Regions from separate parts of the Cupriavidus sp. F041 genome, predicted to be linked through region 2. Evidence: predicted binding sites of a transcription regulator. Region 2 holds the regulator's gene; the other holds the start of a gene.
The links. Region 2 encodes LexA, which represses DNA repair genes until DNA is damaged. Its sites were predicted from a motif close to ACTGTATNNNNATACAGT; they were not measured.

Region 1: a site for LexA is predicted at 2,976-2,993, ahead of ACZY0R_RS02095 (CppA family protein). Genes of this name have one in related genera too.

What each region holds. Positions count from the first base shown of each region.
Region 1 is NZ_JBVASY010000001.1:454,698-462,231, forward strand. Features, by position in the region: gene ppk1 (polyphosphate kinase 1) at 118-2,310, shown strand; gene ACZY0R_RS02090 (helix-turn-helix domain-containing protein) at 2,402-2,668, shown strand; gene ACZY0R_RS02095 (CppA family protein) at 3,030-3,332, shown strand; gene ACZY0R_RS02100 (carboxymuconolactone decarboxylase family protein) at 3,387-4,178, opposite strand; gene ACZY0R_RS02105 (LysR family transcriptional regulator) at 4,321-5,262, shown strand; gene ACZY0R_RS02110 (LysR family transcriptional regulator) at 5,413-6,297, shown strand; gene ACZY0R_RS02115 (YbfB/YjiJ family MFS transporter) at 6,290-7,465, shown strand.
Region 2 is NZ_JBVASY010000002.1:2,397,656-2,405,189, forward strand. Features, by position in the region: gene priB (primosomal replication protein N) at 1-286, opposite strand, end outside; gene rpsF (30S ribosomal protein S6) at 361-735, opposite strand; gene ACZY0R_RS28390 (asparaginase) at 837-1,835, opposite strand; gene lexA (transcriptional repressor LexA) at 2,060-2,716, shown strand; gene ACZY0R_RS28400 (hypothetical protein) at 2,826-2,993, shown strand; tRNA gene ACZY0R_RS28405 (tRNA-His) at 3,162-3,237, shown strand; gene ACZY0R_RS28410 (hypothetical protein) at 3,438-3,713, opposite strand; gene ACZY0R_RS28415 (class I SAM-dependent methyltransferase) at 3,922-4,536, opposite strand; gene tnpA (IS66-like element accessory protein TnpA) at 4,623-5,096, shown strand; gene tnpB (IS66 family insertion sequence element accessory protein TnpB) at 5,096-5,449, shown strand; gene tnpC (IS66 family transposase) at 5,588-7,198, shown strand.

The sequences.
Region 1 (7,534 bases), on a different contig from region 2:
CGCGGTTTTGACATTCCCGCCGATGACAGGAACGACTGTGAGACGTTTCGCCCACAGTTCCACTCCTCAATCTCCGCGCGGCGCGGTAATATCTATCCAACTGGTCATCGGCGCGCGATGGCCCATTCCAAAGAAGGATTCAAGCGCATCATGGAAGAAGGCTCGGCTGCTCCACTAGAGATCGCCCCTTCCCTCCCTCTCGCACCAAGTGATGTTCGCGGCGTTCCGTCGGACTTCCTTGCCAGCGCGAGCGCCAACATCGGCGCCAACGCGCTGCAGCTCTTCCTGAATCGAGAAGCGAGCCAGCTGGAGTTCAACCGGCGCGTGCTCGCCCAGGCGGAGAATCGCGACATCCCGTTGCTGGAACGCTTGCGCTTCCTATGCATCTTCAGCAGCAACCTCGACGAGTTCTTCGAGATCCGCGTTGCCGGCCTCAAGGAACAGATCAAGCTGCAGGCGATCGCCAGCGGGCCGGACGGGCTGGACACGCGGCAGGTCTATGCGCTGGTCAGCGCACGCACGCATAAGCTGGTCGCGGAGCAATACCACCTGCTCAATGATGTGCTGATTCCCGAGCTGGACCGGCAGGAGATCCGCTTCCTGCGCCGGCCGCACTGGACGCCGGAACAGGCCGAATGGATTCGCGCCTTTTTCTTCCGCGAGCTGATGCCGGTGCTGACCCCCATCGGCCTCGATCCCGCGCATCCTTTCCCGCGAGTGCTCAACAAGAGCCTGAACTTCGCGGTGGAACTCGAAGGCAAGGACGCCTTCGGCCGGGAGGCTGGCGCGGCCATCGTACAAGCGCCCCGCTCCCTGCCCCGCGTGATCCTGCTGCCGGAAGAGATCTCCGGCTGCAAACACGGCTTTGTGTTCCTGTCTTCCATCCTGCATGCCCACGTCTGCGAACTGTTTCCCGGCATGCATGTGCGCGGCTGCTACCAGTTCCGGGTCACCCGCAACAGCGAACTGTTCGTCGACGAGGAAGAAATCAAGAACCTGCGCGATGCGCTGCAGGGCGAACTGCCACAGCGGCATTTCGGCGATGCGGTACGGCTTGAGGTCGCGGACAACTGCTCCGACGAGATGACCAGGTTCCTGCAGAACCAGTTCGGGCTGGAGGACACCGAGGTGTTTTCCGTGAATGGCCCGGTCAACCTCGTGCGGCTGCTGCCGGTGCCCGACAGCGTGGACCGCGAGGACCTGAAATATCCGCCATGCCGGCCAGGCTTGCCGAAGACGCTGCAGGGCCAGCCGGACATGTTCCGCGCCATCCGCGACGGCGATATCCTGTTGCACCATCCGTACCAGTCGTTTGCCCCGGTGGTGGATTTTATCCGCCAGGCCGCGGAAGACCCTGATGTGATGGCCATCAAGCAGACGGTGTACCGCGCCGGCAACGACTCGGCGCTGCTGCAGGCACTGATCGGCGCCGCGCGCAGGGGCAAGGAAGTCAGCGTGGTGGTGGAACTGCTGGCCCGCTTCGACGAGGAGGCCAACATCAACTGGGCGGCGCAGTTGGAAGAAGCCGGTGCCCATGTGGTGTACGGCGTGGTCGGCTACAAGTCGCATGCCAAGATGGCCATGGTGGTGCGGCGCGAAGGGAAAAAGCTCAGGCGTTACGCGCATCTCTCCACCGGCAACTACCATTCGCAGACCGCCAGGAATTTCACGGACTTCGGCTTGTTCACGTGCAAGGAAGCCATGGTCGAGGATGTGGCGAACGTGTTCTCCCAGCTGACCGGCCTGGGCCATCCTGGCACGCTTACCCACTTCTGGCAGGCGCCGTTCACCCTGCATTCGGCATTGCTCGACGCCATCCGCCGTGAAGGCAAGCACGCCAAGGCTGGCCGCAAGGGACTGATCATTGCCAAGATGAACGCCCTGATGGACCCGACTATCATCCAGGCGCTCTACCAGGCATCCTGCGACGGCGTGCGGATCGAACTCATCGTGCGCGGCGGCTGCGCCTTGCGGCCCGGCATACCCGGCCTGTCGGAGAATATCCGGGTGCGTTCGGTGCTTGGCCAGTTCCTCGAACACGCGCGGATTTTCTACTTCTATAACGACAAGGCCGAGGACGTGCGGTTGTCCAGCGCCGACTGGATGGGACGCGACTTCTTCCGGCGCATCGAAGTGTGCTTCCCCGTGCTGGACAAATCGCTCAAGAAGCGCGTGATCGAGGAAGGCCTGAAGGCCTACCTGAAGGACAACCGCGACACCTGGGAGATGGACTCGGAGGGCAACTACCGCCGCCGCCGTGGCCGCCACCTGGTCTCTGCCCAGAGCGAGTTGATCGTCGCACTGGCGTGATGCCGCTGCCGGCAGGCCATGCCGACCTGGCCTGGCGGATGGGCGCAGGGGTGGCTTAGCGGCGCCCCTCCCCAGAGCGGCGCGGCCCCTAATGTGCCGCGCCGCATCGGTGAACATTACCGGACAGCGTGACATTGGTCTGCTCCAGGGCAGTCCTTGCTGCCGGTCTGGCCGGCGCGCATCGCGCGAGCTCGCCCAGTACATCGGCATCACCGAGCCCAATCTCTCCCTGCTGAAATCCGGCAAGGTCAAAGGCATCCGTTTCGATACGCTGGAGAAAATCTGCGAGGCGCTGCAGTGCCAGCCGGGGGACCTGCTGGAGTACCGTGCCGATCAGCCTGAGGAAGACCAGGCATAGAAAAACCCGCCAGCCGCGCCAGGCCAACTGCAAACAATTGTCGCGCCCGGCAATCCCCATTTGCGCTCGTACGGCCAGCAGGCCGGCTTTGCGTGCGGACGCACCTCGCGAGGCCCCGGAAAGGAACCAGCAAGCTAGCCAGCGCCGCCGTCACGAGACGCGGCCCGCCGGGCAGGCACGAGTGCCGCAACGTCCTGGCGCAAGCGCGGCTGCCTGCATGGTGCTGTAGCGCGCCCTGCGCCCTGCCAGGCGAATCTGCTCCGCCCGAAGCGGGCTGCCCGTATCTCATCCTTGAAAAACGCGGATTACTGTATATATTTACAGTAACTGTATGGATGAACAGTATTCACGGGAGCCCATCATGGAACACCTGGTCCGGGTACAGAACGAATACGACAGGCAGGTCCTGGCCTGGCTGCGCGCCCGCGTCGGCGATGCGGTGGTGCAAGCAGCCGCGCAGCGGCTGGCGGGAGAACGCAAGCCGTATCTCTCCACGATCTGCCGCAGCCTGAAAATCGCGCCGCCGTCCCGCCGCACCCTGCGCGCCCAGTCCAGCCGCGCCAGCCGGGAGGTTGGGGACCGCTATCTGGCCTCGATCCGGCAATTGCTGGCGCGGCCAGCACCGGCGCGGTCCCCGCAGCCGCAGTCCGTCCGAGCTTGTTGACGCCGTTGAAGCAGGCCGTGCCGAGGCCCGCGCCGCGTTAGCGCGGCTCACCCGTCAATGCCGCTCCGGCGCACGCTCTGCCAGCACCACCTTGGCCGCCAGCGCGGCATTGATCGCGCGTGGAAAACCCGCATAGGCCGCGAGATGAATGATGGCCTCCACCATTTGCTCACGCGAGCCACCCACGTTCAGCAAGCCGTGCATGTGCACCTTGAGCTGTGGCGTGGCCGAGCCAATGGCCGCCAGCGCGGCCACGGTCGCCAGCTCCCGCGAGACCAGGTCGAGGCCGGGCCGGGTATAGATATCGCCGAAGGCAAACTCGATGATGAAGCGGCCGAGGTCGGGCGCAATGTCCTCGAGCGAGGCAAGCACGCGCTCGCCCACTTCGCCGTCGATCTCGCGCAAGCGGGCAAGCCCCGCCTCGAAGCGCGATCCGCCCTGGTCCGGCGCGGGAATGCCGGCATGCACGGCAACGCCCTGCTTCGCGAAGACTTCCCTTGCGGCGGCGATGCCATTGAGCGCCGCGGGAAACCCGGCATACACCACGAGATGATTCATCAGTTCGACCAGCTCGACCGGCGTGCAACCGGCATGCAGCGCCCCGGCCAGATGGAACCTGAGCTGTGGCTCAAGCCCGCCCATGGCCGCAAGCGCCGCGACGGTGACGAGTTGCCGGTGCCGCAGGTCGAGTCCTGGCCGCGGGTAGATCTCGCCGTAGACGAAACCGATCGCCAGGCTGGCCAGGTCAGGGGCGATGTCACGCAAGGCCTCGACCAGGGAGGGCTCGTCCGTCTGTTCAATGGCGGAAAGTTGGGCGCGGCCAAATGTCATGGTCTGCGTGTTCATGCGGTTTCCTTTTTTGATTCGCATCGGGAGGTCCTGGCTGGCGCGGTGCCGTCGGCAGGACAGTGAGGCAAGCTTAGCGAGCGCGTTCGCGCGCCGCCAATGCCTTCGGCGTGATACCTTTGGCGTATCACAAGGACATCCGATGCAAAGCCGCCTGGAACTCTGGCAGTTGAACTATTTCGTGGCCGTTGCGGACGAACTGAGCTTTCGCCGCGCGGCGGAGCGCCTGTCGATCACGCAGCCCCCGCTGACGCGGCAGATCCAGGCGCTGGAGGAAACCATCGGTGCGCGCCTGTTCGAGCGGGATCGCAATGGCGTAGCGCTGACGCCGGCGGGCAGCCGCCTGCTGCCCGAGGCACGCGAACTGCTCGCCAGCGCCGACGCCCTGCTCGCCCGCGCCCGGCAGCGCGCCACGCGCAACCACGGCCTGCGGCTGGGCATCACCACCGTGTTCGATGCCGCCCTGTTCACCTGGCTCGCGCCGGCGTTGCAGGCACAGGCGCCGGAAATAAGGCTGCTGCAGAAGCGCCAGATCTCGCAGCAATCGATCACCGACCTGCGCCGTGGCGCGCTCGACGCGGCGCTGATCGGCCTGCCGTCCGCCACCGGCGAACTGGCGGTGGAACACTTGTTCGACGACCCGCTGGTGGTGGCGTTGCCGGCCGCGCACCGGCTCGCCAGGCGCAAGCGCATCTCACTGCCGGAACTGCAAGCCGATCCGCTGTTCTGGGGCCAGCGGCGGCTGAATCCCGCCTACTTCGACCACTACGAGACCGTCTTCCGCGCGCTGGACTATGCACCGCAGCGAGTGCCGGAACCGGCGGACCACCATGTGCTGCTGGGCCTGATCGCCGATGGGCAGGGCGTGGCGCTGGTCCCTTCCTCGCTGCAGGCGATGGCGCGCGCCGGTGTGGTCTACAAGGAACTCAAGGAGCAGGCAGACCTGCGGATCGGCGTGGCCGTGGTCTATGCCACCAACAATCCGGCCCCCGCGCTGCCGCTGCTCCTGGAAACCCTGCGCGCCCGCTACCGTCCTGCGCCGGCTGCCTCCCCAGGCCGCAAGCGCCCGGCCACGCGCCGCTGAGCGCCAGGGCTGGCCGTCAGCCCCCCCGGTACCTTTCCCGGCGCGCCCACCCTGCCGGCGTCAGGGATTTCTTGACTTATGCATCCGCATCAATGATAGTAATCTGAAATATATTCTCTTTTTGAGAACAAATTTAGTCAAAGGATTGCCGTGGATCTGGCAGAACTTGAGATATTCCGGGCCGTTGCGCTGGAGGAAAGCGTGACCCGGGCCGCCAAGGCCCTGGACCGCGTGCAATCGAACGTGACCACCCGCGTCAAGCAACTTGAGGAGGAACTGGGCGTCGCCTTGTTCCTGCGCGACAGCAAGCGCATGACGCTGACGCCCGAGGGTCAGCGTTTCCTGGGCTATACCGAGCGGCTGCTGGCGCTCGCCGAGGAAGCCCGGCAATCGATGCGCGGCGATGTGCCCTCCGGCACGCTGCGCGTGGGCTCCATGGAAAGCTCGGCCGCCAGCCGCCTGCCCCGGCCGCTGGCGCGCTACCACGGCAAGTGGCCGGATGTGCGGATCGAGATCCAGACCGGCACCACGCAGGCCCTGGTCGATTCCCTGCTGGCGCATCGCATCGATTGCGCCTTGGTGGCCCATCCGTCGGAAGGCGCGCCGGATGCACTCGACATGGACGTACTCGGCCCCGGCCTGGAAGGCACCTTCCTGTTTTCCGAAGAACTCCTGCTGGTGCTGCCGCCCAGCCATCTGCCGGTGCGCACGCCACAAGACATCACCCTGCGCAGCCTGGCCACGTTCACGCGTGGCTGCACCTATCGCATGTGCGCCGAAACCTGGCTTGCCAGCGGCAAAGGCCCGCAGCTGGCGCTGAATGTGCTGGAACTGGCTTCGTACCACGCCATCCTTGCCTGCGTGACAGCGGGATCGGCAGTGGCCATCCTGCCAAGATCGCTGCTGGCGCTCCACCCCGGCGCGGCGAACCTGCAGACCGTGCCGGTACGTACGGCGCACACCTTCCTGGTGCGCCGCCCGGGCTTTATGACCTCGGCTTACGCGGCCTTCTTGCAGGAGTTGCAGCATGGCTAGGATCCAGCCGGTCCCCGCGAGCGGGGGCGCCGACCTGCGCCAGAGGATGGCGCCCTGGATGCCATCGCTTGCCGCTGCGCTGGTGCTTGCGGTCGGCATGGGCTTCGGGCGTTTCGCCTTCACCGGCATGTATCCGCTGATGGTGCGCGACGGCTTGCTGAGCGTCAGCGCCGGCTCGCTGGCGGCGTCCGCGAACTATGCGGGCTACCTGGCCGGCGCCCTTGCGGTCACCCGCATGCCGGAACGCGTGGCACCGCAACTCTGCCGCATCGCCCTGCTCGGTACGGCCGTGTGCCTGCTGGTGCTGGCACTGCCCGCCGCGCCGTGGTTCTTTATCGCGGTGCGCTTCGTGGCCGGCGTTCTCAGCGCCATCGCACTGATCAGCGCCTCCGTCTGGCTGTTCCATGTTGTCGGCCATCCGCATGGCGCACCGCTGTTGTTCTCGGGCGTCGGCGCCGGCATCCTGCTCTCCGCCGAACTGATCGCCGCCGGCAACCTCGCCGGCTGGCATAGCCCGTTGCTGTGGATTGCGATTGGCGGCGGTGCCGCCGTACTGGCCTTGCTGGCCTGGCCACAGCTTGGCAGCCACCGCGCGGTGTTGCCCGATGCCGCCGGGGCCGGCGATGCCCTGGCCCATGCCAACGGCCCCGGGCCATGGCCGCTCGTGGTCAGCTACGGTCTCGCGGGATTCGGCTATATCGTCACCGCCACCTACCTGCCGCTGTTCGTGCGCGATGCGCTTGGTCACATCGACCCGATCCATATCTGGGCCGCCTTCGGCCTTGGCGCGGCGCCTTCCTGTTTTCTCTGGCATGCGCTGCACGGACGCCTTGGCACGCGGCGCGCGCTCGCGCTCAACCTGCTGGTGCAGGCAGCGGGCGTGATCCTACCCGCGCTCAGCCGTTCGCCGGTGGCCTACCTGGCCAGCGCCCTGCTGGTGGGCGGCACCTTCGTAGGCACGGTGACCATCGCCATGCCGGCGGCAAAACGCGTGGCCCATCGCGCGAAGTTCAACCTGCTGGCCATCATGACCGCTGCCTATGGCGTGGGCCAGATTGCCGGCCCGCTGGTATCCGATGCGCTGATGGCGCACAGCCATAGCTTCAGCGGCCCCCTTGTCGCTGCCGCGGTCGCATTGCTGGCCTCGACCGCCGCGTGCTTTCTCTGAAGGCCATGCCATTGCATACCCGCTCCGCTGGCTACCTCCACGCGTAGCCTGAGCGCACACCGCACAGAT
Region 2 (7,534 bases):
ATGCTTTACATCCAGTGATGTGAAAGACGAGAGCCTTGCTGTTGCGGTGCTTGCGGGCCAGGAATCCTTCGCAGTCGAGCACCGCGCCGAGCGGAGTCCGCTCAAGCCGCTGGCCGATCTGACCGATTCCCATGGCGGCGATGGCGAATTCCACCTGCCTGGGCGTTTGCGCCTCGACCGTCTCGCCCGCGTACTGCAAGATGCAGTTGACAACGGGGACCCCGGCCGGGGTGTAACGCAAGGCATCGCGTTCCGCGAGCGTTGCGCAGAGCCTTAACTGGTTCAACGCACTCTCCCGCACCGATGCCCGCACTTGCCGCCGCGGCGTTCAACGCCCACGGCAACCACAACAGTCCGCACTTAGGCGGCCTGGACTTCGCTGGTCTGTTGCGCGGCCTTGCGGGCTTCTTCGCGCTGCACTTCCTTCATCATCGGGGACGGTGCGGTTTCGGCCTTCTTGGTCTGAACGATGAGGTGGCGCAGCACCGCGTCGTTGAACTTGAACGCGTGTTCGAGTTCAGCCAGGGTTTCCTTGCCGCATTCGATGTTCAGGCAAACGTAGTGAGCCTTGGCCAGCTTCTGAATCATGTAGGCCATCTGACGGCGGCCCCAGTCTTCCACGCGGTGGATCTGGCCTTCCTGCGACGTGACCAGCGTCTTGTAACGCTCGATCATGGCCGGAACTTGTTCGCTCTGGTCCGGATGGACGATAAATACGATTTCGTAATGACGCATTGACGCTCCTTTTGGATAAGCCGCCCGGGCGCCATGTCCGGTGCAGCAAGGTTGGATAGCCTTAAAGTATAGCGTGCTTTTGCCTTCTGCAGCAAGCCGCCTTAGTTTTCAGCGAACAGCGCCTGCAACGCAGCGGGATCCGCAGCCAGTCCGGGCGTTGCCGCCAGGGCCAGCATCAGGAGCACGCGCGCCTTATATGGATTGAGATCGCCCGCGGAGACGAAGGCACCCGAAGCCGGCCGTGGAGGTGCCGGTATTGCCACATGCCCTGCCCCGGTGCGCGAACTACGCACCACGGCCACGCCCGCCCCGGCCGCTTCCACCAGCGCATCGACCAGCGACTGGTGAACCGACCCGTTGCCTGCGGCCGCCACGACCAGCCCCGCCACACCTGCCTGCGTGAGCGCATCCACCACCAACCGGCCGGGCTCCGCGTAACTGGCAAGGATCTCCACCTGCGGCCACTTGGATGGCACGGCCCAGGCCCGGTCCGGCAACAGTCGGGGCGCACGGACAAATCGCACGAGGTCGTCCTGCACAAAACCGATCGGGCCGGCCAGCGGCGACACAAAGGCGTTGACCGCTGACGTATGTCCCTTCACCACATCTCGCCCGGCATGGATTTCCTGATTAATCACCAGTAGCACGCCCTTGCCCGCCGCCCCTGCGCTCGCGGCTACCCGTACCGCGTCCAGCAGATTCAAGGGACCGTCAGCCGACAGAGAGGTGGAAGGTCGCATCGCCGCCGTCAGCACCACCGGCACCGTGCCCACACATGCCAGATGCAGCAGCGTTGCCGTCTCCTCCAGCGTATCGGTGCCATGGGTAATCACAATGCCCGCCACATCGGCCTGCGCGGACCAGAACGCAACGCGTTCAACCAACCGGGCCCAGAGGGCGAACGACATGTCCTTGCTATCCACCTGCGCCACCTGCTCCGCCTCGACGCGGGCCACGGCGCCGAGCGCCGGCACCGCATCAAGCAGCGCCGTCACAGGCACCGTGGCCGCCTGGTACTTCGCGCTGCTGGCAGCATTGGACGAAGAACCGGCAATGGTGCCACCGGTAGCAAGCACGACGACGCGAGGCAGGAGAGACATGGCGAGATAGCGATCGAAAGCCGGAAAGGTTAAGCAGCGAGCGAAGAATGAGGCTGCAAGTGCCGCGAATTGTAACGCCCAGGCTCGCGCCACACGGCACGGTGAGCCGCGCCCAACGCACCTGTCGATGCGCAGACTCCCAAAATTCCGCTTGCACTTCACTCGATACTGTATAAAATCACAGCATACTGTTTAAACATACAGTGCTTTCCAACACGGCGACCATGGCGACCCTGACACCGCGACAGCAGCAGATTTTCGACCTGATCCGCAGCAGCCTCCAGCACACGGGCTTTCCGCCCACACGCGCCGAGATCGCCGCCAAGTTCGGCTTCTCATCGCCCAATGCTGCCGAGGAACACTTGAGGGCCCTGGCCCGCAAGGGCGTAATCGAACTCACCCCAGGCGCCTCGCGCGGCATCCGGCTCAAGGTTTCGCGCAGCGACTCAGAGCTACCAGACCAATTCTCGCTGCCAATGGCCGGCGTGATGCAGCTGACACTGCCCCTGGTCGGGCGCGTCGCGGCCGGTAGCCCGATCCTTGCCGCAGAACACATCGACCGCCAATACCAGGTCGACGCTTCGGTATTTGACGTGCAACCTGATTACCTGCTCCGGGTACGTGGCCTGAGCATGCGGGACGCCGGCATCCTCGATGGCGATCTGCTTGCGGTCAAGCGTGCCAGCGAGGCCCCGAACGGCAAGATCGTCGTTGCGCGACTGGGAGACGACGTCACCGTCAAACGCCTCAACCGCCGCGGCGACTCGATCGAACTCATTGCGGAAAATCCCGATTTCCCCAGCATTATCGTGCGCCCCGGCCGCGAAGAATTCTCTCTGGAAGGTATCGCCGTCGGCTTGATCCGACCCAGCGGCTTCTGACGAGTGCGGCTGAGGCGGGCAAGCCCGTATCACGCCGACGCCCGATTGTGCCAACGCCGCCCGCTAGTCGGGCACCGCTAACTGTTGTTGCAAGTCACCAGGTGTAGCCATGCTGCAAGCCAACCGCCTCTCCGCCCGCCGCCCCGTCAAGCCCGTACCATTCCGCCAGTCCAAAGGCGTGCGTATCTACCAGGGTGCGCAACGACGCACCATGGTGGGCAGCATGGCAGCCATCTGCCGCATGCTTGAGTTGGAGGAGTCGGCCAAGCTTTCATAGTTGGGCTACGGCAGCACTCACTTGCGCACGTCGCAGTAACCGACCTAACCGGCTGACATCGCATAAGCCAGCACAGAGAAAAATTTGTGCACAGTACTAGCCATCCGCCTTTTGGTATTGTATGATCTTGTTCTTCGTTGCTCAGCAGCCAGCTGAACAACCTCTACGGTGGCTGTAGCTCAGTTGGTAGAGTCCAGGATTGTGATTCCTGTCGTCGTGGGTTCGAGTCCCATCAGCCACCCCAAGAATTTGTCTTGCAAAACAGCGCCTTAACCAAGGCGCTGTTTTCATTTGTGCATCCCAAAGCCAGGGTCCATTCCCCCCATCTTCCCACGGTGGGAATACTTGCTAACCGCCGGTGTCGGCACCACCACCTCGATCTAGCCTGCTTCAGCACACCCCTCCCCCGTTTCTTCCACGCAGCGACCTCCCCCAATCCCTTAGCTAGTCCGCAAGAGGAATTCCAAATTCGCCGCGCTCCAGATCTCGCTCAAATGCGACTGTCCACGAAATGCCGGTAGCGGCGGGATAGACTTGGACGTCTCCGCCAACTCGGGCGACAGTGATTTTTCGGGGGATATGACTCGACCCGCTGCCTTGCGAAATGCCCTCTTCCTCGCCCACCTCGAAGTCTTCTCGAACAAATCCATGCCGCGCGCAGGCGGATTCAAAGTCGCCGCGTTCATCCACGGGCAGTTCGTGGAACAGTTTTTGAACCATGGCTATCTCCCAGAGCCCGGCAAAATCCTAGCATGACGGCAAACCAGCGCGCATAGGGCGACTGCATCCACACCGGGCAGGAGCCATCGCCAATTGGCTCCGATACTCTCCAAAAAGCCTGAGCGTGGCGGGCACGGATGGCCTGCAGCCCCCGTTACACAAGTGGGTTCATGCGCGCGGAGAGACGATCGAAAGCCGCAGGCTTTGACTACGCGACGCCGGAACGCAACTGCATGGCCATGACACTCCAGGTGACCGCGTCCCGGCCCTGCGTATCCTTACGCTGACCGAGGTAGTAATCCACCAGGCCAAACTCTCGGCCGAGTTCCAGGGTTTCCTCGGCGGAAACATCGAACATCCGCCGGCCAATGGGAACTTGGCCATGCCGGAGTGACATGATGAATCGCCCGCCCGCGGCGAGCAGCTTCGCTACTGTTTTCATCGCGACGGGCCGCTCGTCCGCGTCCAGATGCATCCATACGGCGGCAAGCAGAATCAGATCGAACTGCTCTTGCCTGGATCGCATACCCACTAGGGATGGCACGTCATCCAGCCATTCGATGGGTAAATTCGAATGGATGCGCTGCCCTTCCTGACGCAATTCGCGAGTTGGCTCCACTGCCACGACGCGATGTCCAAGCCGCGCGAGCGCAGCCGCGTCACGGCCCGACCCAGCGCCGATATCCAGTATGTTGCTGTGCCTACGCGGAAATATGTGCAGTACATCTCGATGCACGTCCTCGAAGAGGAGGTTTTCGTACTGCACTGCCAATGCAACCGCATTGCTGCCATAGCCGGCAGTACTTTCCATTGGCTTGTTCATCTGTAAGCGCGATTTTCTCCGCACGTAGCGTTGACGCCCCGAAAGGCGCAGGATTGTGCCCACGATTTTTTTCGTGGGCACAATTCATGGACGATAGCGATTTTGACTTCCTGCCGCTGCGAGTGACCAATGTCGGCGCCAACGGGAAACGCAGCTACGACAGGCAGGGCAAGCGAAGATTGATCGAGGCTTGCCTTGAACCCGGCGTATCGGTTGCCAGCATGGCGATCCGAGCCCGGGTGAACACGAACCAATTGTGGCGCTGGGTCAAGCAGTACAAAGCAGAAAGACAAGGTGGTATTGACATGGATAGCGCCGTCGAAGGCGCGCCATCGGCCTTCGTTCCGGTAGTAGAGGTTCGCGGCGTACCTCCTCAAGCCCAGCGGTCACGGCCGGCATCGCCGGAATCGACATCTGTTCCCGTGCCGCAATCTTCATCTTCGCCACAATTGGCACGCCTGTCGGCACGGCTGCCAAACGGCGTAACCATCGAGCTCGAATGCACACCGAAAGATGGGACGCTCGTGAAGGCGATGATCGCGGCGCTGGGGGACACCTGATGTTCCGCCTCGACGCTGACCTGCGGGTCTATCTGCACCGCGAGCCTATCGACTTCCGGGCCGGCCTGAACAGTCTGGTGACGTTGGTCGAGCAGTCGATGCAACTCGATCCGTTCGCCCGGGCCGTCTTCGCGTTCCATAACCGCGGCCGCAATCGGGTCAAGCTTCTGCTCTATGACCGCTCCGGATTCTGGCTCCTGATGAAGCGTTTGGAAGCAGACCACTTCGCCTGGCCACGCCGCCAGCAGGCGGTGATGGAACTCACCACCGAGCAACTGCACTGGCTGCTTGAAGGTATCGACATCGAAGCCGTTCGCCGACACCCTTCGCGGCGCTACCGGCACGCGAGCTGAGTCAGCGTGAGGGAGGCCAGGGTGCGGGCTCTGGCCATAGGCTTCGCGAGGCGGCTGCTCGCCAGGGGATTGGCCGATACCATTGATATGGATTCGACGTAAACCTGTTGGCGATGCGATTGCACTATCGTGAATGGCATGCCTGCACATGACCTCATCCCTGATCTGCCGCCTGACGTCCAGGCCTATATCCGAGAACTCGAGAAGAAGAATCTGGATCTCGAGTCGCTAGCCCAGCAACTCTCGCAGCGTATCGAGCAGCTCGAAGAGCAGTTCCGCCTCGCGCAGCTCAAACGCTACGCGCCGAGCAGCGAGAAGCTCAAGGATCGGGTGTTTGACGAAGCCGAGCAGATCGCCGCGACAGAACCTGCTGGCGACGATCCCGATGACGCGTTCACGCTGCCCGATACGGGACTTCCGGAAGTCGATGAGTCTGCACACCGCAAGCGGGGACGCAAGCCGCTGCCGGCGTCGTTGCCGCGCCAGCGCATCGAGTACGACCTGCCCGAGGAACAGAAAATCTGTCCATGCTGCCAGAGCCCGCTGCATCGCATGGGCGAGGAGACGAGCGAGCAGTTGCACATCGAGGTAAAGGCCTCGGTGTTGCAGCACGTACGGTTCAAATACGCGTGCCGCCATTGCGAGCGCAACGCGGAGCGCACGCCGATCGTGGTCGCGCCGATGCCAGTACAACCGCTGCCAGGTAGCAACGCGAGTCCGGCGATGATCGCGACGGTGACGACCGGCAAGTACGTGGATGGCACGCCGCTATACCGGATGGAAGACGCGCTGGCCCGTGCGGGCATTCCGGCGGGCCGCGGCACGCTGGCGAACTGGATCATCAGGCCTGCCGAACTGCACTACAGCCGGTTGTACGAGGCGATGCGCCAGACGCTGCTGTCGCAGCCGCTGATCCACGGCGACGAGACGACGGTGCAAGTGCTCAAGGAAGAAGGCAAGACCGCGCAGAGCAAGAGTTACATGTGGCTCTACAGAAGCGCACAGGACTGCGAACAGCCTGTGGTGCTGTTCGACTACCAGCCGGGGCGTGGTCAGCAATATCCGCAGGCGTTTCTCGCCGGCTACGAAGGCATGCTGATGACCGACGGCTACAGCGCCTGGCGCACGCTCAAAGCCGTCACGCACTTCGGGTGTCTTGCACATTCGAGACGACTGTTCGTCGACGCGCACAAGGGCCAGAAGAAGCCCGGCGGTCGCGCACAGCAGGCGCTCGAGTACTTCAAGGCGCTGTATCAGGTCGAGACACTTGCTCGCAGAGAACTGCCAGAGGGCGAGACACGGGCCGGCTACACCTACCGACTGCGGCAGGAACACAGCGTACCGCTACTGGAGGCGCTCAGGAAATGGCTGGACGAACTGGCACCGCAGGTTCTGCCTGAAAGTCTGCTGGGCAAGGCGATCAGCTACACGCGCAATCAGTGGGAATACCTCAGCCGCTATGTTATCGATGGGCGTGCACCCCTCGATAACAACGTGATAGAGCGCGACGTGAGACCCTTTGCAACCGCGCGAAAGGCATGGCTCTTTGCAGACACGGTTGCCGGTGCGAAGGCGAGCGCGACGATCTACAGCCTGATGCTCACGTGCCGCGCCTGCAACGTCGAGCCGTATGCGTATCTGCTTCACGTTCTCACCGAGCTGCCGCAGCGTGCGGCGGACGCCGACATCAGCGACCTGCTGCCGTTCAACTACGCCAGCCAGCAGAGCGCAATGACGAACCCCGGTTGATGACATGACAGGGCGCCGGCACTGCCCCGGCGCGCGATTCCTGGTACCTCCATCGGACATTGCCGATCCTGCTCGAGCGTCGCAATAGGGCCGAGCCCGCCTGTTCGCCGAGAACGACTCTCAATACAGTGTGCTGAATTGCGCGGTTACGTTCATCTGCGCTCACAGGAATGACGCGATAAGCGTTGATTTGTGGATATTTCCCCTGCGGCCAAGGAAGCGGACGGTTCTCGCTGGATTTTGCCTGCAAGCTAACAGCCAACCGGAAGGCGAACCGCCAAGATCGTCCGCAAATAGAGTGGGTATGGGATCAATCGCCGTCTTTCCATATGGCAA